DNA from 3 places in the Fictibacillus marinisediminis genome. Region 1 is predicted to be linked to each of the others. Evidence: riboswitches for the same ligand, from Rfam matches in the RefSeq annotation. Region 1 holds a riboswitch; each other region holds the start of a gene.
The links. Region 1 has a riboswitch for S-adenosylmethionine ahead of LCY76_RS21830 (LLM class flavin-dependent oxidoreductase). Riboswitches for the same ligand answer to the same signal wherever they lie in the genome.
Positions count from the first base shown of each region.

Region 2: linked by a shared signal. The riboswitch ahead of LCY76_RS05450 (methionine ABC transporter ATP-binding protein) and the one ahead of LCY76_RS21830 (LLM class flavin-dependent oxidoreductase) in region 1 are both predicted to bind S-adenosylmethionine.
Region 3: linked by a shared signal. The riboswitch ahead of LCY76_RS05970 (hypothetical protein) and the one ahead of LCY76_RS21830 (LLM class flavin-dependent oxidoreductase) in region 1 are both predicted to bind S-adenosylmethionine.

Region 1 is NZ_JAIWJX010000002.1:4,184,642-4,192,769, forward strand. Features, by position in the region: gene LCY76_RS21805 (PAS domain S-box protein) at 1-935, shown strand, start outside; gene LCY76_RS21810 (L-threonylcarbamoyladenylate synthase) at 1,004-2,053, opposite strand; gene LCY76_RS21815 (GNAT family N-acetyltransferase) at 2,161-2,604, opposite strand; gene spoIIR (stage II sporulation protein R) at 2,671-3,345, opposite strand; gene LCY76_RS21825 (ATP-grasp domain-containing protein) at 3,623-4,576, opposite strand; gene LCY76_RS21830 (LLM class flavin-dependent oxidoreductase) at 4,588-5,637, opposite strand; SAM riboswitch class I at 5,798-5,896, opposite strand; gene prmC (peptide chain release factor N(5)-glutamine methyltransferase) at 6,141-7,004, opposite strand; gene prfA (peptide chain release factor 1) at 7,015-8,088, opposite strand.
Region 2 is NZ_JAIWJX010000002.1:981,277-989,404, reverse strand. Features, by position in the region: gene LCY76_RS05465 (M20 family metallopeptidase) at 89-1,348, opposite strand; gene LCY76_RS05460 (MetQ/NlpA family ABC transporter substrate-binding protein) at 1,332-2,162, opposite strand; gene LCY76_RS05455 (methionine ABC transporter permease) at 2,191-2,853, opposite strand; gene LCY76_RS05450 (methionine ABC transporter ATP-binding protein) at 2,843-3,874, opposite strand; SAM riboswitch class I at 3,973-4,086, opposite strand; SAM riboswitch class I at 4,167-4,283, opposite strand; gene LCY76_RS05445 (phosphatase PAP2 family protein) at 4,310-4,957, opposite strand; gene LCY76_RS05440 (YflT domain-containing protein) at 5,041-5,484, opposite strand; gene LCY76_RS05435 (ATP-grasp domain-containing protein) at 5,618-6,817, opposite strand; gene LCY76_RS05430 (phosphatase PAP2 family protein) at 6,988-7,641, shown strand; gene cyoE (heme o synthase) at 7,755-8,128, opposite strand, start outside.
Region 3 is NZ_JAIWJX010000002.1:1,075,950-1,084,077, forward strand. Features, by position in the region: gene LCY76_RS05945 (M15 family metallopeptidase) at 1-746, opposite strand, end outside; gene LCY76_RS05950 (hypothetical protein) at 975-1,124, shown strand; gene LCY76_RS05955 (pyridoxamine 5'-phosphate oxidase family protein) at 1,291-1,926, shown strand; gene LCY76_RS05960 (DinB family protein) at 2,011-2,511, shown strand; gene LCY76_RS05965 (threonine synthase) at 2,687-3,895, shown strand; SAM riboswitch class I at 3,968-4,072, shown strand; gene LCY76_RS05970 (hypothetical protein) at 4,077-4,286, shown strand; gene LCY76_RS05980 (Fur-regulated basic protein FbpA) at 4,748-4,927, shown strand; gene LCY76_RS05985 (YhgE/Pip domain-containing protein) at 4,933-6,966, opposite strand; gene LCY76_RS05990 (hypothetical protein) at 7,136-7,336, shown strand; gene LCY76_RS05995 (universal stress protein) at 7,390-7,809, opposite strand; gene LCY76_RS06000 (MFS transporter) at 7,830-8,128, opposite strand, start outside.

The DNA.
Region 1 (8,128 bases):
TTTTAGGTATGGATCCTGCAGACTATCTAGGAAAAAATGCCATTGATTTCCTGCATGAAGATGACAAAAAACGGGTGACTCTCCTCATGCGCCGCATGGTCCAATCGAGACAGCCTGTAAAATATGAAGCTCGCTGGAAACATAACGATGGTTCCTATGTTGTATTGGAAACAAACGCAACACCAGTCATCAATGAAAAAGGCCATGTGGAAAGCATCGTGGTTGTATCCAGAGATCTCACCGAGCGAAAAAAAACAGAAGAAATGCTTAGAAAATCCGATAAGCTTTCCGTTCTGGGCCAGCTGGCTGCTGGTGTCGCCCATGAGATCCGCAACCCTTTAACCTCTATAAAAGGGTTCTTGCAGCTGCTTGAATCGAAAGCAGAGAATGACTTTGAGTACTATGAAATCATGCTCTCTGAAATTGACAGGATCAATTCCATTGTCAGTGAATTTATGGTCTTGGCCAAGCCGCAGGTTATGCATCTCGTGCCGACCAACATCACTGAACTGATGCGCCATGTCATCTCACTGATTGAAACACAGGCCATATTGATGAACGTGCAGATTTATTTTAATGCAGAGGACGATCTGCCTGTAATCTCCAGTGTGGACAACCAGCTTAAACAGGTATTTATCAATCTGCTGAAAAATGCGATCGAAGCGATGCCGGATGGCGGAAACGTGTTTATTTCCATTGAACGGGAAGAGAACGATCTGGTAGTGTCGTTTGCGGATGAAGGGTGCGGAATTCCTTCTGATAAGCTCCCTTCACTCGGTGAACCCTTTTATACAACAAAAGAGAAAGGGACAGGGCTCGGCCTCATGGTCTGCTATAAGATTATTGAGGACCATGGCGGGAGGATCCAGGTGAAGAGCGAGCTGGGACAAGGCAGCACCTTTAAAGTGGTGCTTCCCATACTCTCGATCGCTTAGGAGGGCACCCCCTTTATTGTCTAACCATAAAAAGAACAGGACAGCCAGCTGTCCTGTTCTTTTTTGCTCTATTCTTTAATGATCCGTCCGCCTGCCGATTTCTCAAGCCTGTTCATAATGGCTGCACCTACACCCTTTTTCGGAAACACTTCTCCATAGATGATATCCACATCACTCTCGTTAAACGCCCGCAAAGCGTCATACAGATGATGTGCGACACTTTCCAGCTTTTCACGTGACCCGCACGGAATAATCGTATCCGCCTGATAAAAGGATGCATTTTCTTCAGAAGTGAGAACACCGATTTTTCGCCCTGCTTCTTTTTGCTTGTCCATAAGCTCCTGCAAAAACGCAGGAGAGCCATCCACAAGATAAAGAGGAGCATCCGGCGCATAATGCGTGTATTTCATGCCCGGAGATTTGGGTGCTTCCTTCTCATTGAGGAGTCCAGGATCCATGGATGTTTCACCCGCCGCCTCTTCAAGCTGCTCTTTTGTGACTCCTCCCGGGCGAAGGATGACAAGGGTTTCGGCCGTGCAGTCGACCACTGTGGATTCCACACCGACCCCTGTTGCCCCTCCGTCCAGAATACCAGGGATTCTACCTTTTAAATCCTCATAAACATGCTGGGCAGTCGTTGGAGAAGGCCTTCCAGAGACATTGGCGCTGGGAGCCGCCAGCGGAAGGCCGCATTCCTTGATCAGTTTCATGGCAACGGGATGATCAGGCATCCGAACAGCCACTGTGGATAACCCCGCTGTCACCCGGCCGGCCACATCCTCTCCCTTGGGCAGAACCAGTGTCAGGGGACCCGGCCAGAACGCATCCATCAGTTTTTTTGCCCGTTCCGGGATGGAAGAAACAATCCCCTCAAGCTGTTCAGTACTTGCGATATGAACGATCAGCGGATTATCACTCGGTCTTCCCTTTGCCTGGAAAATTTTCTCGATGGCTTCATCACTGAGCGCGTTTCCTCCAAGTCCATATACTGTTTCTGTAGGGAATGCCACCACTTCATTTTTCTTTATCCACAAGGAAGCTTGCGTAATTTGTGGATATTCTTTTTCTTTATCCATTTTTTTATCCACAGACCATACTTCGGTTTTATACTCTCTCATGTGAAAAATCCTTTCAAACCGCCCAATCTGTGTTCTTCACGCTCATTCCGCACATCATCCACAAGTTATACACAAACGCTTCAGAAATGTGCATAACTTGTGGATAATTATTTGTCATTCAAGGTGCAGTAAAGGAGTACAACATCTTTTTCAGCTGTTTTCTTGTAGTGGGCGGTATTCTCAATATGGGAAGGAGTTCCTTTTTCGGGTACCGGCTGAAACGATAAAGGCTCAAAGAGATGAACAGCTTTCGTAAGCAGATACAGGGTTTCCACTCCTTTTTCCTTACAGTATAGCAAAATTCGTTGAATCAATCGCAGAAATAGTTGTTCATTCGAATATTCTTTCTTGATGACGAAGGAACGCAGCAGCCCGTCCTGGCCAACTCTTTCCAGGCCCACTGTTCCGATCGTATCTCCTTCATCATTTTCCACAACCAGATAGTTCTCGATTCCCTCTCTGATCCCGTCCGTTCCGAGACCTGCCTGCTTTACCAGCTCACCGAGACTTCCTGCTTCATGCGGCATAGCCGCCCGTAAACGAATTGTCATGGTGTTCACCCCTCTAGCATTTTTTATAAAAGTCTATGAAACAACCATGAAAGTTATGCAGGGCTTTTAAGAGAAAAGACTCCCGATCTTATCTGCGATGGTGGTAAAGAAGTCTGCCAGAAAGAATTTAACTTCTATTTTTTCTTCCTCAGGCTTTTGAACAACGGGGGCGTCCTGAGCAGTTCCTGAGGCTACTTCCTTTACACCCTTCTGATCTGCTTTAACCGCGTCTCCGTTTTCAAAATCAAGGAAACATAGAGGCGGAAACAATACACACCACCAATTGGCTCCTTTACCTTTACCAAGTGTAATGAGGACCGCTTCATACTTTCCGGCAGGGTAGATATTATTTCCGTACATTTTTGTCGGGAAGGCGACGTGATTGTTGAATTGAACTTTGTAGGGAATGTTGAGCCCTGCATCTTTCAAGTAGGACTTTACCACGTTTTCAACTTCAGGCAAATGTTTTCGGATCACTTTTTCGGCCTGATCATGTGAATCCAGGCCACCCACCCAGGTTGTGATCTGTTCGTTCACTTTATCCCGGATTCTTCTTTTCAGTGCCTGATCTTTTTCCGCGTCACTGTTTGCCAGAATCCGTAGCCTGATGGCATCACTCGGAATTTTAGCAGAGGCATTCAAGGTGGCATCGGCCACCTTCGTTTGGGTTTCAAAAAACAGCAGCATCGCGATCAGCGATAGGAATAGTATAGTCATTAGCGATTTTTTTGATCTTTTCATGTTTAAAACTCCCCTTTCCTTTTCTATCCTCATTGTGGTCACGGAAAGGAGAAATCATACTATGAATCTAGTAAACAAATACCGGAAAAATATGACAGAAACCGGCTGTGAAACAACGGACTTTGTCACAAATTTATTAAACATATCAAAAAGGTCACATAATTCCTCTGCAGTGTAGTGGGTCTGCTATATTAAGGACATCCCTATCACCCCCTTTTTCATGTAGATAATGAAAAAACAAAGAGCCTCCCGCTACTGGCGGGAGGCTCTTTTTGTCTTATTGCACGGTTGCTGCATTCAATGAATCAAGCTGCTGCTGCAAAAATTTCGCAAGCTCCAGCATGCCATATTTTCCGGCAGCCGCTTCAGCATCAGAGTTGTAGTTGGTGTTCGTATTGATATCATACGTATAGATTGTCCCGTCCTTATCTTTTATAAATTCGATCCCGGCAACATGAATCTTGTTGTCTGCCAGAACCCTCATATAGTTTTCAATGATTGACTCATTGAAGTTCTCCTGAATTTGAAACTTCGGCTTGGCCGGCGTTTCCTCTCCTGCAGGACAAAACAGGTCGCCGATCTGGCAGGCGTCTGCCGGACAGAGCTCAAAGCCTTCTGAGGTATCCACCCGAACCGCATAAACAAACTTGCCGCCGACAAATTCGCAGCGTGTAATATAAGATTCCGGCGATTCAATATATTCCTGTATCAATGTGATGCCATCCACCGGCTCTTCGAAATCAGGGCCGAGCACATACTCTTTCAATCCTTGATATGAATGGAAAAGCTGAACACCAAGGCCTTTTCCTGCACGGTTATGCTTTGTGATAAATGGTTTGCCGCTGAACGGCTCAGCTGCCTGCAGAATTTGGTCCTTGCCAACAGCCGCAATGGTTTTGGGCGTCTTCACCCCATGCGCCTCAAGCTCTAAATATTGAACGACCTTGCTCACCTCAAGCTGAAGAGCGCGGCTGCCATTCAGCACTTTTCGGCCATGTGCTTCCAGCCAGGCAATGACACTGGCAGCAAGTTCCGGTGCATAACGGTGTCCTCTTGTATGGGAGGAAGCACTCATGCGGCTGTAAAAAATGCCCTCGGGCGGAGCTTCTGCCAGATTAACCGTTCCCTGATCTAGATGCCATGCCTCATAAGGCACTTGCAGCTCATTCAGCCTCTTTGTGAGATGATCTGTCCATTCATCGTTCTCATGTATGATATATACTTTTTTCATGGTCATCCTCCTTATTTCGCATGTTCTTTCCGATAGCTCTCCACCAAAGGCATCACCCGTTTTGAGAAACGTTCCATTTCTTCTAACTGAGGGGAGAATTGCAGTAAAAGGAGTCCGAGGCCGGCTTCTTCATAAGCTGCAATCCGCTCCGCAATCTGTTCAGGAGTGCCGATCAGATTCGGCCTCAGCCCCCGGTTGGAAACAGAGTAGTCGTACAGCTGAATCTGCTGTTCCAGCTGCGATTTGCTCGTAAAATCTTTAAACCCAGCATAAGCGCTGGACTCTTTTACATCTGTAATCCTCTGCAGCTCCGCTTGGGCTTCTTCTTCAGTATCCCGGCAGATCACATAGGCCGCCATTCCGAACGAAGATAAAGGTTCTTTCCCTGTTTGCCCGCGGCGGTTCTTCATGTCATTGATCTTAACGGCGATCTCTTCGACTGTGCCGCCATGCATGACGTAGGCGTCACAGGAGGAAGAGATAACCTGTTTACCCCTTTCACTTTCTCCGCCAGCATACAGAATGGGATTCGGCCGCTGAACAGGTTTAGGGAAAAGTTTCGTATCGCTAAACTGATAAAACTTGCCGGAATAATTGAAGGTTTCTTCTGTCCACAGCCCCTTTAGAACATCAAGAAACTCTTGCGTACGCTCATATCTTTCGTCGTGGGCAGTAAAAATACCGCCATACTGCTTCGCTTCCTCTTCCCACCAGGCGGAGACGACATTAAGTGTAAACCTCCCGCCGCTCATTTGGTCGATGTTCGCCGCCATTTTCGCTGTTACAGCAGGATTATGGAATCCTGGCCTTACCGCTGTCATAATTTCTATTTTCTCCGTTACGGACGCGAGACCCGCCGCCGTTGTCCAAGCCTCCAGAGAGTCCTGCTCAGGTCCTTTTATATCATTCAAATACAGTTCCGCGATCAGCGTCGTGTCAAACCCCCACTTTTCCGCGGATTGAATAACCTTCTTCGCATAATCAAACGTCGGCGGCATGTTCTCATTTTCCACATTTCTCAGCCATCCGCCAAAGATCGGCAACCAGAATCCAAATCTCATCTACCTTTTTCTCCCCTCTTCCTTTTAAAAACATTCTGCCACTAAAAGAGACCCTGAAAGTCCATCCCTTCAGTGCGGAGGAGCGGTCAGGACAACGGCCTGACCCTCCGACTATCTAAAAAAACTTCCCCTTTAGATAAGGGGAAGTTTTGACCGCTCCATCTTATCTTCCAGGATCTACTCCTGCTGGATTTAGCACCTTCTAAAAATAGGTTGCCGGGTTTCATAGGGCCAGTCCCTCCGCCGCTCTGGATAAGATTTATTTAATTAATAGTAATCCTACAATAGAAGTAGGTATTGCGTCAATATTTAGGATGTGAGAATAGATGATATTGAATGGCGTTCGACCGGCGAATAAGTCCGGAAATTCAGTTCCGATCAATTATTGCTTGTTTCGCTCAATTTTTATGAGTTAGGCTCAATTCAGCGCCCGTTTTGCTCAATTCCGTTCTTCCGGCCACAAAAAAGAAGCCCCCAGCACAGCTGAGGGCCACCTTTTCTGCTTATTTAAAGCCAATCTCCGCGATAACCATCCGTTCTTTTTGGCTGATGTCCTTTACTACCGAAACAACCGACCCAGGGAACGTGACCCTGAGCATTTCAGCAACCGTCTGGCCCTGATCATGGCCGACTTCAAAGGCTACAATGCTTTGTTTGTTCAGAACGAGCGGCAGCTCCTCCATAAACCTTCTGTAAAATACGTAGCCGTCCTCCCCGCCGCTAAGTGCACGGAAAGGCTCTTGATCCTTAACGATCGTCTCAAGCTCCATTATTTCACGGTCAGGAATGTATGGAGGATTGGATACAACGATATCTGCTTTTTCTCCGCCCTTGATCAGAGGCTGAAGGAGGTCGCCATGAATAAAACGGACAGATGCCTCAAGGTTTTCAGCATTTTTCTTTGCGACTTCCAGTGACTCCTCAGCAATATCAATCGTGGTTACCGAAAAACGAGAATTTTCCAGTGCCAGCGTAATGGCAATGGCACCGCTCCCCGTCCCGACATCGACTGTCTGGATCTCTTCTATGCCAGGGAACCTCATCATGGAGCGCTGAAGCACTTCATATACGAGCTCTTCTGTTTCCGGCCGAGGAATGAGCACCTCTTTATTCACCGAAAAGCGTCTTCCGTAAAACTCTTCAAAACCAATAATGTACTGGACAGGTACTCCATCGCCATGTTTTTGTACAGCTGCTTCAAATACCTCTTGCTGCTTTGGAAGAAGCTCTTCATCCAAACCAAGAAGCAGCTCCGTCCGGCTCATATCGCCAAGTACATGACGAAGAAGAAGCTCACCAGCTAGAGGTTCCCGTCCCTTTTTCGTTAAAAAAGATGAAGCCCAGTTCAGGACTTCATGCCGTTTCATCGCTTTCATCTTATGCTTCCGTCTGGGCCTTCATTTTGCTTGTCTGGTCTTCTGTAATTAATGCTTCAATGAATTCGTCCAGCTTGCCGAGCAAAATTTGATCAAGTTTTTGAAGAGTCAGGCCAATGCGATGGTCCGTTACACGGTTCTGCGGGAAGTTGTACGTACGGATCCGTTCTGAACGGTCACCGGTACCAACTGCAGATTTACGGTTTTCATCGTATTCTTTTTGTTTTTCCTGCTGAATTTTATCATAAACACGGGCGCGAAGAACCTTCATCGCTTTTTCCTTGTTTTTGATCTGTGATTTTTCATCCTGACAGGAAACAACGGTTCCAGTTGGAATATGCGTCAGACGAACAGCGGATTGAGTCGTGTTAACCGATTGTCCGCCCGGTCCGCTTGACGTAAACGTGTCTACACGGACGTCCTTATCATGAATTTCAACTTCCACTTCTTCTGCTTCAGGAAGGATCGCTACTGTCGCTGTAGACGTATGAATACGGCCGCCTGATTCTGTTGCAGGAACACGCTGTACACGGTGTGCTCCGTTTTCATATTTCAGCTTGGAGTATGCCCCGTTACCGTTGATCATAAAGATGATCTCTTTGTACCCGCCAAGCTCCGTATAGCTTGCTTCGATTACTTCTGTTTTCCAGCCTTGCGCCTCGGCATAGCGGCTGTACATTTTGTAAAGATCTCCTGCAAAGAGGGCTGCCTCGTCACCGCCGGCAGCTCCGCGAACCTCGACGATAACGTTCTTATCATCGTTCGGGTCTTTTGGAAGTAGCAAGATTTTCAGCTGCTGTGTGTACTCTTCAATCTTATCTTCAAGCTCAGAAACTTCCTCTTTAACCATAGCGGTCATCTCGGCATCAAGCTTTTCTTCGAGCATTGCTTTCGCTTCGTCGAGCCCTTCTTTTGCTTCTTTATACTCGCGGTAAACCGCTACTGTATCTTGAAGAGAAGATTGCTCTTTGGAGTATTCCCTTAATTTATTCGTATCGCTAATGACTTCTGGGTCACTTAATAGATCATTTAATTTATTGTATCGGGCTTCTATCGTTTCTAAACGTTCTAACACGCTTTTCACCTCATTTTAATGGCATAACATTCTAATTATA
Region 2 (8,128 bases), 3.2 Mb from region 1:
TTTGGCTCAATTAATTGAAGTTTAGCTCAAAAAAGTTGAGTTCGGCTCAATTAATCAAAAATAAGCTCAATATCGACAAAATCGCTCTTTAGACCGAAGCAAGTTCCTTCGCTTTATTTACTTCAAATTCTTTCTTAATCCCAGCAAGCACTTCTCCGTTCGTGAGAAGCTGATAGCCTGTCAAGGCAAGAGCTTTTGCGCCGAGGATAAGCGCTTGATCGCCTTGTTCTGATTTTGCGGCCTCTCTGAACTCATCCGTATGTCCGACTATGTGATCAGGGCCGATTTGAAGATAGGGATGGATGGTCGGCACGGCCTGGCTGATGTTTCCGGCATCAGTTGATCCCAAACCGCTGCGGTGCGAAGTATCGACTGCCGCTCCAAGGCTCTCCAGCTGTTCTTGAAACACTTTATCAAACGACCGATTCAATAAAAGGTTATCCACCTGATTCTGAAAAGCAATAACATTAAGCTTTGCGCCTGTTGCAAGGGCAGCACCTTCTGCAATGGCTGTTACTTTTTTCGTTGTCTCATCCAGTCTTGCTCTTGTGGAAGCACGAATGTAAAAACGGGCCTTCGCATATTCAGGCACAATATTAGGAGCGTCTCCCCCGTGTGTAATGATGCCATGAATTTTCACATCGTCCGCCACATGCTGGCGCAGTGCGTTAATCCCGACAAACAACTGAATAACTGCATCAAGCGCATTAATTCCCTTTTCCGGTGCTGCAGCCGCATGAGCGGGCTTCCCGATGTATTCAAAGTCCATCGGATCAACGGCAAGCGATGTCCCGGTAATGCGGTTAGCATTACCCGGATGGAACATTAACGCAGCATCAATGCCGTCCAGTAAACCGTGTTTCACAAAGCTTCCCTTCGCACTTCCGTTCTCTCCGCCTTCTTCAGCAGGCGTTCCAAAAACAGCTACTTCTCCTCCGATCTCATCGATAACAGAAGCAAGAGCGATGGCCGCTGCCACACTTGATGTACCGATGATATTATGGCCGCATGCATGACCGATGCCGGGAAGTGCATCATATTCTGCTAAAAAGGCAACGGATGGCCCATCTAGAATAGAACGCTTACGGGCAACAAATGCCGTTTCGTGACCGGCCACTCCGCGTTCTACCTGAAACCCCTCTTTTTCGAGCAGCGATGTAAGCAGGCTGGATGCAAACACTTCTTCATTTCCGATTTCTGGATTGTCATGGATCTCGTGAGAAGTTTGAATGTAAGCCGCTTGGTTTACATCAATGTTCGTACGGATTTGTTCCTGGATTTCTCCCGTAGTTCTGCTGATTACAGTCATGATCTCAGATCCTTTCTCTCTATTACTCTCCAATTTCACTTAGCGGTACAAACGTAGGAATGGTTGCACCTTTATAGATTTCTTTAATCTTCTTGGCTGTATCTTTTGATTGATAGATCTTCGCAATTTTTTTCAGCGATTTTTTATTTTTATCTTCAGTTCTTGTTGCAATGATATTGATATATGGCTTTGCAGTCTTGCTTTCAAGGAAGATCGAATCTTTCTTCGGATTCATTCCAGCATCGACAGCAACGCCATTGTTAATGATTGAAGCGGCCACATCAGGAAGCACCCGTGGTGTCTGGCCTGCGACTACTGGTTTAAGCTTTAAGTGTTTTTTGTTCTCCACCACTTTTTTCAGATCACCATTTCCATCAAAGTTCTTTTCCAGTTTGATTAGCCCTGCACTCTGCAGAAGAAGCAATGCACGACCCATGTTCGTAGCTTCATTCGGCAAAGCAATGGTTGATCCAGCCGGGATATCCTTGATGTCCTTGTATTTTTTAGAGTAAACGCCCATAGGCGCAATGACGGTTGTTGCAATTGGTGCTAAATCCAATTTGTGTTCTTTTTTAAATGCGTTGAAGTAAGAGATGGTCTGAAACGCATTGGCATCAATATCCCCGTCAGCCAATGCCTGATTCGGACGGACATAATCGGAGAACTCTACGATTTCCAAATCAATGCCTTCTTTTTCTGCTTTTTTAGCGATATACTTCCACACGTCACTGTCAGATCCGCTGATGCCCATCTTTACTTTTTCAAGCCCCTTTTTATCTCCGCCGCTGCATGCGCTCAAGAATGCCGACATTAAAACCCCGATGACTAAAATGATCAATGAATATTTTTTCATAAGATTTCCCTTCTCCCTTTTTCTCTTTTTATCTTCTTCTAATTTTTCTGGAGAGTATATTTCCGGTACTCTGCAAGCCTTGAACAAGGATGACGAGCAGAACGACGGTGACAATCATCACGTCTGTATCAAATCGCTGATAGCCGTAGGCAATGGCCAGATCGCCCAAGCCTCCTCCACCAACAGCCCCTGCCATCGCCGAAGCTCCGACCAAGCCGATCGTTGCAATCGTAAACGACAGGATCAGTGAACTGAATGCTTCCGGCAGCAGTATGCGAAAGATGGTCTGCCAAGGAGTAGCTCCCATGGCCTCTGCGGCCTCTACAATGCCCGGATCGATCTCAAGCAGGCTGTTTTCCACGAGCCTTGCGATATAGGGGCCGGCATATACAATCAATGGGACAATCGCGGCCGATGTCCCGATTGAGGTACCGACTACTAATCTCGTAAACGGGATAATCGCCACCATTAAGATGATGAACGGTATCGAACGCAGAACGTTTACAATCGCGTTCAAAACGTTAAAGACGGCCAGGTTTTCAAGAATGTGGCCCTTCCTCGTGACTACGAGTACTACCCCAAGCGGAATGCCGATTACAGCCGAGAACAATAAGGAAAATCCAACCATCGTTAAGGTATCACCGGCCGCATTTAAAATGTCCACCCAAAATGTACTCCAATCAACTTGCATAAGGTGCAACCTCCCTTATTTCGACTTCACTCTGGTTCACGAAAAAGATTGCTCTTCGGATTTCCTGTTCGTCCCCGAAAAATTGAACGACAAGGTTTCCGAAAGGAACGTCTTGGAGTTCTGTGACATGGCCGTATAGAACACTGACGTCCACGTTGAATTTTTTGGCAATCTGTGACAGCAGCGGCTGTCCTGTGGATGCTCCGGTAAATACGATCCTGAAAATCTGATGATTCCTGTCCTGCTTTTTCAATAGGTTTTTAAGGGACTCAGGCAGTTCATCCTGAAGAACCGAACTGACGAAACGCCTTGCCGTCTCAGTCTGTGGCCTGGCAAACAAATCAAAAACGCTCCCCTTCTCGATCACTTCGCCACCCTCCATCACAGCAACGGAATCACATATCTCCCGGATGACGTTCATCTCATGGGTGATGATAAGGATCGTAATGTTGTATTCCTTATTGATTTTTTTCAGAAGCTTTAAAATACTGGAGGTCGTCTGCGGATCCAATGCCGATGTTGCTTCATCACACAATAGCACTTCCGGATCAGTGGAGAGCGCCCTGGCAATGCCTACCCGCTGTTTTTGTCCGCCGGAGAGCTGGTCGGGATATTTATGCCCATGCTCGGACAAGCCCACAAATTCCAGCAAGTCGTTCACCTTCTCTTTAACGAATGATTTCTTCTTGCCGAGAAGATAAAGCGGTGTCGCAATATTATCAAATACCGTTTTTGCGTTCAGCAGATTAAAATGCTGAAAAATCATGCCGATATTTTTTCGTTTTTTTCTCAGTTCCTTCGGAGACAATCTCGCCATGTCTTCCTCTCCTACTAAGACGTGCCCTGATGTCGGCTTCTCCAAAAGATTCACACATCGCAGCAAGGAGCTCTTTCCTGCTCCGCTGTATCCCACAACACCATAGATCTCTCCTTTTTTTATCTCAAAGCTCACATTGTTTAACGCTCTTACTTGGCTTTTGCCACTCTCATAAATTTTGGTTACCTCTTCAAATCGAATCAATGATGTGATCTCCTTTCTCGCTACTGTTAAAACATCAAAAAAAGCCTCTTCTTGAAAACAAGAAGAGGCCTGAAGCATCGAAATGAGTGGCTGATCTCTTCTTATCTTCCAAGCGCTAATCGCTTGCCGGACTTGGCACAGTATTCCCATTAAACCGGAAACCCGCTGCCGAGGCTTCAAAGGGCCAATCCCTCCACCTCTCTGGATAAGAAACAAATAATGTTCAATTAAATAAAAAAATCTCTTCTTAAAGAAAGAAGAGATTTTGTATCCATAAGGAAACGAGCTGCTCTTCTTATCTTCCAAGCCCCTTAAAGGAACTTGCTGGAATTGGCACAGTGTTTTTCAAAAGAAAAACCTGCTGCCGAGGTATCATAGGGCCATATCCCTCCACCTCTCTGGATAAGAAACACGTTCATATTTACTTGATGAGATCTATCTTATACCATGATCTAAGTCGATGTCAAATCTTTTTTCGGAGTTCTCAGATCGGAATAAAAACACTGAAGCCATAAAAGCCAGCCACATTGCTCCTCCGGCAACTCCAGCCAGTACATCCGTAATATAGTGAATGCCAAGATAAATTCTGCTCCAGCAAATAAATCCAAGGTGCACCGCCAATATACAAAATTTCGTTCTAACAAACTTTTTTGATAAGAGTGTAAAAAGACCATAAAGAGCTGTTGCATTCATCGAATGAGCACTCGGATATCCATACCTTATGTAAAAAGGCTTAGTGGATGGAGGCCGCTGCTTCCAATTCTTTCTCCAAACAGAGTTAATCAAACGGCATCCGATCAGGTTGGCTATTAATAAAAAAACAATGTTTCTCTTTCCTTTTTTCCTGTATCTGTATGCAGAATAAATAGTGGCAGGAATCAACAGAAATCCAGAACCAAGAAAAGAGTAACTTCTCAGAAAGAAATCCACGAAACCTCCGCCCCGTGCTGAAAATATAGCCAAGCTTCCGATTCCGTCGAGTTTCATCCAATGATCATCATTACGAAGCCTGTTCATTAGTCTTAAAGCTAAAATACCCATTATCATAACGCCGCTTACAATTGCCATATTCTCTTTTTTCATATCCGCCCTCACTTTAACTTGCTTTTTATGTACATATCCTTTCATGTGGAGGACTATTTTATGCGTTCAGGTATACTCTATTGTTAAAGTTTCACCGCATCTTTTTCTAAGAAAACCATAATGCTGCCCTGTTCTATTTTTTGCACATAACGCTCAGCCGTCCGTTCTGAAAGATCCAGGGACATGAGAACTTCTTTTAAATCATCCTCTGAATCTTCATTAAACATGGATGCAAATGGACCAGCAGCAAGCAGCGGACCAATACCGGGAACACCAAGGCCTGGGACCGCGATGGCTCCGCCGATACCAGTCAGAAAACCTGCAATGGTTCCATAGGCGGCTTCGTTTACATCTTCGTCCAGATGTTCTTCTGAAACATTCGTTTTATCGGCAACACGATCCATCTTTCCATCATCTTTAGCAAGGATGGAGATGTCCTTTGCACTGTATCCTTTATTCACCAGGGATTGTATACTATCAACAGCTTCGTTCTCTGTTTCATACACTCCAATCACCATTTTGCTCATATGTATGACCTCCTAATCAAAGTCTGATTTTATTACTAGTATTTACCCCAACCCTATATCTGTAAACAGGTGTCATCATAAGGATAAGATAACTCCCCTACAAATTCCGGGGAGCTATAGATGGTTTTCTCTTTTAGGATAGACCGGCTCTTTGAAAAATATATTCCTTTTGATCCGCCTCTTCCCTTGTGTCTCCCAGTACGAGGCCCTGTAGAAGCGTGTCGGCATCTTTATAAGGGCTTTCACTGCCATTGTAGATCGACAGCGGAATGAAATATCCATCTTCAATCCCCCGTTTCACTTCATCATACAGGGGTTCTATACCGCCCTTGGATTTCCAGGAAACGAATTTGATTACCTTTTTACCGAGCTGTTCTTCAATACTTTCTCTCAGAAGAAGTGCGGCGGTAGAACCGTTGACTCTATAATTTAAATCAAAGGCCATTTTCCTTCCATCAGCCGTTACCGCAATGTCAAATCCAGCAATCCCTTTATAGCCTCTTTTACAGCCTTCTTCCATAATTCTTCTCCCGACCTTGATGACCTCATCATCGGGTTCTGACTCTTTATCGACCCAGTTTCCTTTATATTTTCCGTCTTCCGTAATATTTTGGACCGTACTGCCCAGATAGATCAGACGGTCATCTGCTGTACAGGCAAACTGAACGCAGTAATTGTGCTCGATCTCCAAGTACTCTTCTATGACGATTCCTTCACAGGAGGCGAAAAAGTTTGCTGCCCTGTCAATGTCCTCCTGATTTTTGCAGATAAATACATCAAAACCCGCCGCATTTGCCTCATTTGTCGCTGCCTTAACCACACATGGAAATGGGAAGGTTTCTAATTGATCATGAAGATCTGCAGCTGTTGTTGATTTTCGTTTCGGAGCATGTCCAGAAGGAACCAGCTCTTCTAAATTAGCTTTATTGTTTAAATACTGAACAAGGCGCGGATCAATCCAATAATTCTCTGATGACATTTCTTCTTCTGGGTGAATATGCTGAACTACCATCTTCTTCTGCTCTTGTTCTAAGCGGCTGAAAATGTTTCGATAATCCGCCTCTGTCGAATATTCGTGTACAGAAAAACGAAGCTGGAGACCCGCCCGTTCATACAGCTCCGTTGCTTTTTTGGTAGTTACCGACCTGTTGCAGATGACCGGCATGCTTCCCAATACCGCAAACTGGCTTCCCGTCAGAAGATCAAGCTTTACTGGACAATCGGGAATCCACTTATTATGAGCAAAGGAAGGCCTCGGATTAAAAATGAGATCCGGACCGTAAATTTCAGAAAATGTATAACGCGGAACAATTGCTGGTCTGCTTATCTGCATGGATTGTACCCCCTGAACATGCTTGGATTACAGGATAAATACCTTTTTTAGCTTACCCTTAAACCAGCAGCCTTATCATTTAGCAAGCAATGTTTTCCATTTGCCCTATTCTGTTTGAGCTGATGTATACTAGGGAAATGGCAAAAGAGTTAGCTGCCATGGAGGAAATTATGAAGAAAAAGCTGCAAAATCTGTTACCGCTGCTTTCTTTAGGATTTTTGCCGGTTTGCTCCTTGATGTATGATTGGGTCAATCACCCCGGGAGCGAAGTGCATAGCCTAGTTACAACCGTTGACAGGAATATACCATTCTCTGCTGTTTTTATTATCCCTTACCTATTGTGGACCTTATATATTTACGGAACCTTGATTTATTTCTATTTCAAAGATAAGAAGACGTACTTCAAGACACTGTTTGTTTACATTGCAGGCTTGCTGGTCTGCTATACGGTATACAGTCTTTTTCAGACCACCGTTCCTAGGCCGCTCGTTGCTGGCTCTTCATTCTTGGAATCTCTTGTAAACCGGGTCTACAAGATGGATGCCCCTTATAATTGTTTTCCAAGCATCCATTGCTTTTCCAGCTACCTGCTGGTCCGGGTAGTGCGAAAGGCACCGTTCTCAACAACCTGGAACAGAAGTATGATTACGTACTTTTCCGTGATTATTATTGTTTCAACTCTGATGGTTAAACAGCATGTCCTTCTGGATGTGTTTGCTGCCGTCTTGTTGGCAGAGACACTATGTTTTGTCTCCGAGAGAAATTGGTCACCTTCAGTAAAATCCAAACCAATTCCCTCATCAACGAAAGAAATCAGCCATTAAAAAAAGCGGAAGCGCCGCGATCAGCCCTGACCAGCGCTGGAGCTGGATTAAAAAACCCCCATTGAGGCGGTGCCAGGCACCGTTTCAATGGGGGTTTTTATTGTGTTAAGCTATTAGCTGAAAATCGGAGCAAACATCATGGTCACGAACATGAGCGTTAAATACATAATGGAGAATTTAAACATTTTTCCTGACCACGCAATTTCCGTTTCTTTTTCTTTGTACTTAAAGGACTGCATCGCACGGTAAAGGAAGACTGCTCCTAAAATACCCGCAACGATTAAGTACCAGATTCCCAGTACGTTAAAAAAGTACAAGAGAAGAGATGCTGCTACCGCAAATACGGTATAGATTAAAATATGAACCTTCGTTTGCTTAAAGCCCACTTCGTTCGGCAGCATCGGTACATTTACACTCTTGTACTCTTCCGCCCGTTTCATTGCGAGAGCGAAGAAGTGCGGAGGCTGCCATGCGAACATGAATACAA
Region 3 (8,128 bases), 3.1 Mb from region 1:
GATTCTTGTGTGCCGCCAAAACAATCTTGGGCAGGACACTTTCCGCCGTCTCCAGCAACATCAATCGCCAATCCTGTTTCATGTTCACTTGTTCCAGGAAGTGCGCTGTATGTTCTTGCTTTTTCATAGCCATCGCGTTTGGCATAATTATTGAACAGCGTTGTTTGTGTAGCATGCGAACGGTATGCTGAAACTCCGGTCAAGTGGATTCCTTCTTTTTCCGCGGCAGCAAACATGGTTTCAAGCGCATCAGCAGCAGCCTTGCGCATCATGCGTTTCTCGGTCTTTTCACTGAAAATAAACGGTACATCAGGATAAACAAGGTCTGCCGGCTTGTAGTTTTCAGGCAGTTTAGAACGTTTGTTTACTAGAACGGGAATACTTTCTGGATGGGCTACAACAGAGACACTGTCGTCCTTTTGAGCTGGCGGTTTTGGCTTTTTATTCTGATCCTGCGAAGGCTCGCCCGGTTCATTTTTTTTCTTATCCTGATCTTTTTTCGGTTCAGGATCCTGGCTTACATTGCCGTTATTGTTCTTGTTTTCGCCGTTCTTTTTGTTTTCATCAGAAGGTGTGTTTTTATCTTCATTTTTTTTCGTCGGTTCATTCTTTTTATGTGCCTCATGTTCATGTTTTTCCGTTTTGTGAGACGTATTATCTTTTTGGGTTTGATCATCATTGGAACAGCCGGCAAAAAGAGCCAGACTTAATGCAAATGCAACTCCTGAAACTAACCTTTTCTTCATATGTAAAACTTCCTTTCAAAATTGCGTTGTTGATTCCGACTTCTAATTATAACTGAAGTTTCCCTGTGAAACAAAGGATGAAACTGAATATTATATGAACATATCATAGTACAATGAACAAATACGTTAAACATTCATAAAATAAAATATTAAAAAAATTAGATAAATAGGTTTCAGGCTTGTAAGTGCCGGGTATAGATTTAGAAAACTGGTAAGGAGGGATGGACAATGGATATGAATCAAGTTGCGCAGCCTATTTCGAAGCCCATGACCCAGTCCGTTCTGAAGCAGCCGCTATTGCTGGCAGCAGGAACATCTAAAAAACCAGACGAAGATCGAAAACCAGAGTATGAATTAACGTTTTTGAATCCAAACTGATTTTACTAGGAGATTGTGCTAATGTTGAACTAAGAAGCCTGGACTCATATGAGCGGAGTTCAGGCTATTTATTTTGTTTTCATCCTTTAAGCTCTGGTTCTCTAATTAAACACAAGGTATGATGGAACTATATTCCATGCATGTGTTTGGAGGCGATATAATGAGCATGAAATGGCAAAAGATTATAGACACTGAAGAAGAATTTGAGAAATTGCGTTCTCTTTGTGGAACACCCAGTATACGGGCTGAGAACAAAGTAATCTCATATCTTGACCAGCATTGCCGGGAATTTATCGGAATTTCTCCTTTTTTGACGCTGGCTACATGTGATTCGGAAGGCAGATCCGATGTTTCACCAAGGGGAGATGTCCCGGGATTCGTTACCGTGCTAGACGAACATCACCTATTTATCCCTGAACGTCTTGGCAACAAAAGAATGGATTCTGCACAAAATATCTTAACAAACCCGGGCGTAGGTTTGTTATTTATGATTCCGGGCCTGGGGGAAACGCTAAGAGTGAACGGAAAAGCCTTTATCTGCCGTGACAAAGAGCTTCTGGAATTAAGTGCTGTCAATGGCAAACTACCCTTGTTTGGAATCGTAGTGAAGGCTGAGGAATGCTACTTGCATTGTGCCAAAGCGTTTATCCGCTCCAGGCTTTGGTGTCCGGAATCATGGGAGCCGAAAGAATCGCTGCCATCTGCGGCTAAAATGATGGCAGCTCATATGAATATTCCCAATATGAGTACTGAGCAGGTAGAAGAGGGCTTGCAAGAAGGATACAGAGACCGGCTTTATTAAAAAAGGCTGTTTTCGTAACCATTGTTCTTCTTAGAAGTGGTTGATTACTCCTGAAACGGATCCGCCAAATGGGAGGCTATAGATATGAACCAGAATGAAGAAATCAGAAGGCAGCTGTTAGAAACGGTAAGCGGTCTAAGCGATGATCAGTTAAACGAACCGGAAGAGAAGGACAGATGGTCGATCATGCAGACGCTGCATCATCTATATCTCATGGAAAAATCGATCGCCATCATCATATCAAACCGTTTAAAAAGTAAAATAACGGTATCTGCAGAACTGAAACCGATTGAAATGACGGTGGACCGCAGCAGAAAAGTAGAGGCTCCTGTTTTTGTTGTTCCTACGAAACGGTATCTGACTCTGAAGAAAATAAAAGAAAAATTGGAAGAATCACGAAATGAGCTGAATAAGGTAGCAAACAGCAATGATCAAGAGGCTTTGGAACAGAAATCCTACCCTCACCCGGTGTTTGGCCCGATGCCATTAAAACAATGGATTCCTTTCGTGGGGTATCATGAAAAGAGACATCTGGCTCAAATTGAAGAAATTAAGGAAAAGGTTCTTTCCAGACAATTAAGCTAGACATCAACGGGAAGTTATACCTTAGTTGACTTATCAGAATACCTGCATTAAAATTTAACACAATAGAATAAATTGCTGATCAGAAAACTGAAGGCACCGCTATGCATGTTATTCCTTATGCACAGCGGTGCCTTTTTGCTGTCCTTTTCTGGTGAGGGAATATTGGAGGTATGTTATGTCTTTCAGCTATGTCAGCCATCTTGAATGTCCAAAGTGCGGCAGCATCTATGCTCATCACAAACCTAATCAATTGTGCCAGTGCGGTTCCCCCCTTCTCGTAAACTATGATTTAGAGGAACTGAAAAATGAGAATGAAATTATTAATAAAGAGAGGAATGGTCTTTGGAGGTACCATAAGCTTCTTCCTGTTATAGACCCAGATCATGTGGTATCACTGGGAGAGGGGATGACTCCTTTATTATCCATGCCTGCTCTCGGTGAGAAGCTTGGAATTGCAAATCTGCTCATGAAAGATGAGGGCATGATACCTACCGGGTCTTTTAAGGCCAGGGGAGCGGCAGTCGGCGTTTCAAAAGCCAGAGAGCTCGGTATTACCCGGCTTGCCATGCCGACCAATGGCAACGCAGGAGCCGCCTGGTCACTCTATTGTGCAAGGGCCGGCATAAAGCCGTACATCGTTATGCCAGTGGATGCCCCAGTCATTACGAGAAAAGAAGTGGCGATTTCAGGTGCAGAGCTTTTTCTTGTGAACGGCCTGATCAGTGATGCCGGAAAAATTGTCGCGTCCCTTGTGAAGGAAGAAGGTTTCTATGATGCTTCCACTTTAAAAGAACCTTACCGGATTGAAGGCAAGAAAACGATGGGGTATGAAATTTTAGAACAATGCGGAAGCGAGCCGCCTGATGTTATTTTATATCCAACTGGCGGAGGAGTGGGGCTGATTGGCATATATAAAGCATTGAAAGAATTCAGGGAACTGGGCTTATTTAAAGGAAGCAGACTGCCGCGTTTAGTAGCTGTCCAGGCTGAAGGATGTGCACCGATCGTAAAAGCATGGGAAGAACACAAGAGTGAATCGGAGTTCTGGGAAAATTCTGAGACAGCTGCTTTTGGTATCAATGTTCCAAAAGCAATCGGAGATTTCCTTGTCCTTGAAGCACTTTATGAAACGAATGGATGCGCCGTTGCCGTTTCAGAAGATGAAATTAGCTTTACTCAGCGCCAAACTGCAGAGCTTGAAGGAAGTTTTATTTGTCCGGAAGGCGCGGCTGTGTTTGCCGCCGCAAAACGATTGAGGGAAAATGGCTGGATCAAAGCAGATGAAAAGGTGATATGCCTAAATACTGGGCAGGGGATCAAATACCCTGATTCGGTTTCTGTAGATCCTCCTGTATTAGAGCCTGGAGAAATCATTCGAAAATAAAATGAGTTTTTGTCTTGACAATAAGATGGAAATCCCTATAATTGAATTCAATAGAATACATTTACCTTATATTTCTTATTTAGAGAGGTGGAGGGACTGGCCCTTTGAAGCCTCGGCAGCGGACTTAATTATGAGTACTGTGCCAATTCCACAAGCAAAACGCTTGAATGATAAGAAGAGTATGGCTTATGATGGCGATTCAACCTCTTCTTGTGCTTATTTGCTTCCGCAAGAAGAGGTTTTTATTTATGTAAAAAACCAACTAATTCACTGCGAAATATCAGGATTGCTGATTGGTCAACCAAAGGCGCTTCGTCATGAAAATGACGGCGTTTATTTTTTTGTTAAAGGCTCTTTCCTAAAAGATTGTTGCTTTGGAAACATTTTGTAAAGAACCCTTCATTATAGTTGATTGGAGTGCAAGGTGCGAGACTCCTGCGGGGGAAGCGGGACAGGTGAGACCCACAGGCGGATGCGCCGAGGAGGCTCAGCGCACGCCCCGCGGAAAGCAAGCATGCTGAAACGAAAATCAACCACTCCCAAGAGCAACAAAGGTTACGAAAACAGCCTTGTTAAAAGCTTTGTTTGTAAACGTAGTTGTTTTTTTGTGGAGTGTGATTGAACCGTCTTTTGAAAAGCAGAAGGATATAACCAAGCTTATTCCCATCTGCTTTTCAGGCGTTTCATTTGTTTCACAAATCAGCAGGCTCTTATCATCGCCAGCTATCACACACACCTTACTGTATAAAAAAGACTTGAAGGTCTCTTTCAAGCATCAGTATTCGATGCACAAAAGGAAAGAAAATCAACAATGTGTTTTTAAATAAGTCTTGTAAAAAAGGAGGGATTGTTTTGGAAAATCAACTAAGAAGAGCTGTGGAAAGCAAACGAAATCAGCTGATCAATAAACTCATCAATATGGGCATTTATAAGAAAGATGAGCTTCATTTATTTCAGCTGACACTCTCTGATCTTGAAGAGGAGTATGCAAAGGCAGCAGGCGGAAAGAACAGCCTTCGGCAGGCTAAATAAACCACTCATTGAAGTATTCTTGCTTTTTTCGCACCTGCTCCCCTTCTATTCTGTATTCGCTGCAACGGTTTTCTTAAAAACAGGGCAGCAATAAGAAAGACAGCGGGGAAAAGCAGCAAATGATACAAGTCAGACAGTACAACTTCTCTAATCATTCCCCCGGTTGCTTCCCGCAGTAAACTGACTCCATACGTAAACGGCATATAAGGATTAAGCTTTTGAAAGAAGGAAGAGGTCATTGTCACAGGAAATGTTCCGCCTGAACTTGAAAACTGCAGAACGAGAAAAATAACCGCCAGGCCTTTACCCACATTTCCAAAAATGGAAACGAGCGTATACGTTAGAATGACAAAGACGATGCTCAGGAACATGGCAAATAAAACAAACCATGTTTTGTCCACAATGTAGGAATGGATAATGAACCGGTCACCAAGAGATACGACAAGCCCCTGCAGCATGCCGATCGTTGCAAATGTCATCAGTCTCCCAAAGTAAAAAGAAAGCGGGGAAACCTCTCCTTTACTTGGAACTTCACCAACTTTAAGAGAAGAGATGAGCAGCATTCCTCCCACCCAAAGCGCCAGTAAGGTGTAAAAGGGAGTCATGGCGGAGCCATAATTAGGAATCGGAAAAATTTTATTCTCCTTCAACGTGATAGGAGATGCCAGAAAATCACTTTCCTTTTGAGCATCGTTCTTTAATGCTTTAATAATATCTCTTAGATTATTGCTGCGTTCAAAATCCCTGATTTTGTCGGCCGTACGTGTGATGGATTTCTCCATGGCGGGCAAGTCTTTTTCTGCAAATATAGCGGCCTTGTGGATGGCTTGTTCTATTTGGGGAAGCTGGGTATCCATCAATATCCCTGCTTTTTGAATATCTTGTTTGACGGCAGGCCACTCGTTTCTCATAAAATCTGCTGCCCGTTGGATTTTCTGCTCCTGTGCGGGCCAGTCCTGTTGAGCAAATGAAGAAAGCTTCTGCAGAGGATCCATGTACGAGTCTGCACGGCCAGAAAGGATTTCTTTGTTTTGCTGGACGGTGTTTTTAATCTGATGCAATTCTTCTTTGATCGCTTCAAGTTCATCAGGCTGAAATGAGATATCCGGGTTAGCTTTTTGTGCTGCGTTTCCTTTTGAGATCGCTTTATCCACGGCTGCCTCTAGGTCAGTCAGTGAGCGTTCAAGATTCCCTGCCATGTCATCTGCAGTTTGAAGTTTTAACAGATTATCCTGAAGAGGAGCCAACTGGTCGAACACCACTTTGATCTTAGGCAAGCTTTCTTCCGATTTAAGGATAACAGCTCCCAGCTTATCGATGTCTGGCACGTTTTTTTGAAACTCTTGGATCATACCCGTTCTGTTTTTTAACTCATTCATTTTTTGATCAACCGAGATGATACGGTCTCCCATCTGATTGATTTGAGAAAACTCTTTTTCCAGAGAAAATATCTTCTGTTCAAAGCTGAGTATCGTTGGCATTTCTTTTTCTAACGTCATGCCAGCTTCGTTAAATTTTTTAAAGATGGCGTTTCCTACACTCTTCGTGAAATTGTCGCTAACCTGGTTGATAACGGTAGAAACTCCTGACTGGGTGATCTTAGGTGATACGGCATTGATTTTTTCGTTAACTGTATATACGATTTCAGGTTTTTCAGGATTTTCACTCGCGATGCTTGAAATCTTTTGTGAAAAATCACGTGGAATGAAGAGGCTGGCATAATACTTCCCTTTCACCACTCCATAATAAGCGGTGTCTTTATCCACAAAGGTCCATCCTAGCTTATGATTGTTCTTTAAATTTCTTACGACTTGACGTCCGATATTAATGTGCTCATCCTGCAACAAGGCTCCTGTATCTTCATTCGTGATGGCAATTTTTATGCCTGATGTGTTTTCATAGGGATCCCACATGCCCTTTATATTCACCCAGGCATAAACAGATGGCAGCACAATTAACCCAAAGATCAGCAGAGCTGCAGAGGGAATTGTCAAAATGTCTTTCCAATCCAAGAAATAAACGCGGAACATATTTTTCATCGTCACAAATCCTTTTCAAGCAATTTAATGAAGACAGCAGTTCTGCATAGTCTTTGTTTCAAACGGAAGTTTATGTAAAGCCCCTTATCAGGTATGGAAAAGAATTGGACACAGCCAGCCAGGTTATGGTGTACTAATAAAAGAATCTTATTTAATGGAGGAATTCAGATTGAACGAACAAATGGCCAATGAAATTCTTTCTGATCTGCGCAGTGGGAATCTTAGTGAATACGTCGTTATTAAAGAAGAGTTTTTTGTCTTTCGTGAGGTTCTCGTAAAGCAAGAGGATAAGAAAGCATTCCGCGGATTCATCGTCCCGGGCGGCGGGGGGAACGTAAAGTATTTGTATCAGCCTGGCTGGACAGCTTAAACGAAAATAAACAAAAAAATCGGTACCCTATCTGAAGGGAACCGATTTTTTTATTATTTAACGATAATCACCGGGCATTCTGCTGTATGAGCTACCTGATGGCTGACACTTCCCAATAAGGCTTCTTTTATAAATCCCTTACCTGTGCTCCCCATGACAATGACATCGTACTCGTGTTCTTTTGCATACGAAGTGATGATCTGAGAAGGCTCCCCGTTATAGGCATGCGTTTCATAGGGAATTCCTGATTCAGAGAGATACTGAGTGGCAGGCTGCAAGAGTTCTTTGTCCTCTTCTTCCATTATCTCATCCAGATCAAAGTTAAGAAGCGGTTCCTGCAAAGGAAGGTTTTTATTTACATGCAGAATTGTAACCATTTCAGTGTTCATCTTATGAGCCAGCTCCACTCCGTGCTGAAGAGCGCGGGCAGAAGGAGCTGAACCATCAAAGGCGATCAGAATTTTATTGTACATTATAGAGACCTTCCTTTCCTTTAATGAGAAATTGAATCCACATGAGCAAGATGTTTACGGCCAAACGCCACAACCAGCATGGCGAATAGAACAAAAATCGCGCCCGTTACAAATGGTACATGCGGTGAATAGGTTTCAGCCAGTTTATTGGCAAGCCAGGGTCCGATCGCACCACCGATGAAACGTACAAAACTGTAGGCAGCCGAGGCGGTTGCCCGCTCAACCGGTGCCACCTGCATAACAGCTGTTGTGATCAATGTATTGTTTGTCCCAAGGAAAAGACCGGCAACGATAACGGCGACGATGACCACCGTGCTTG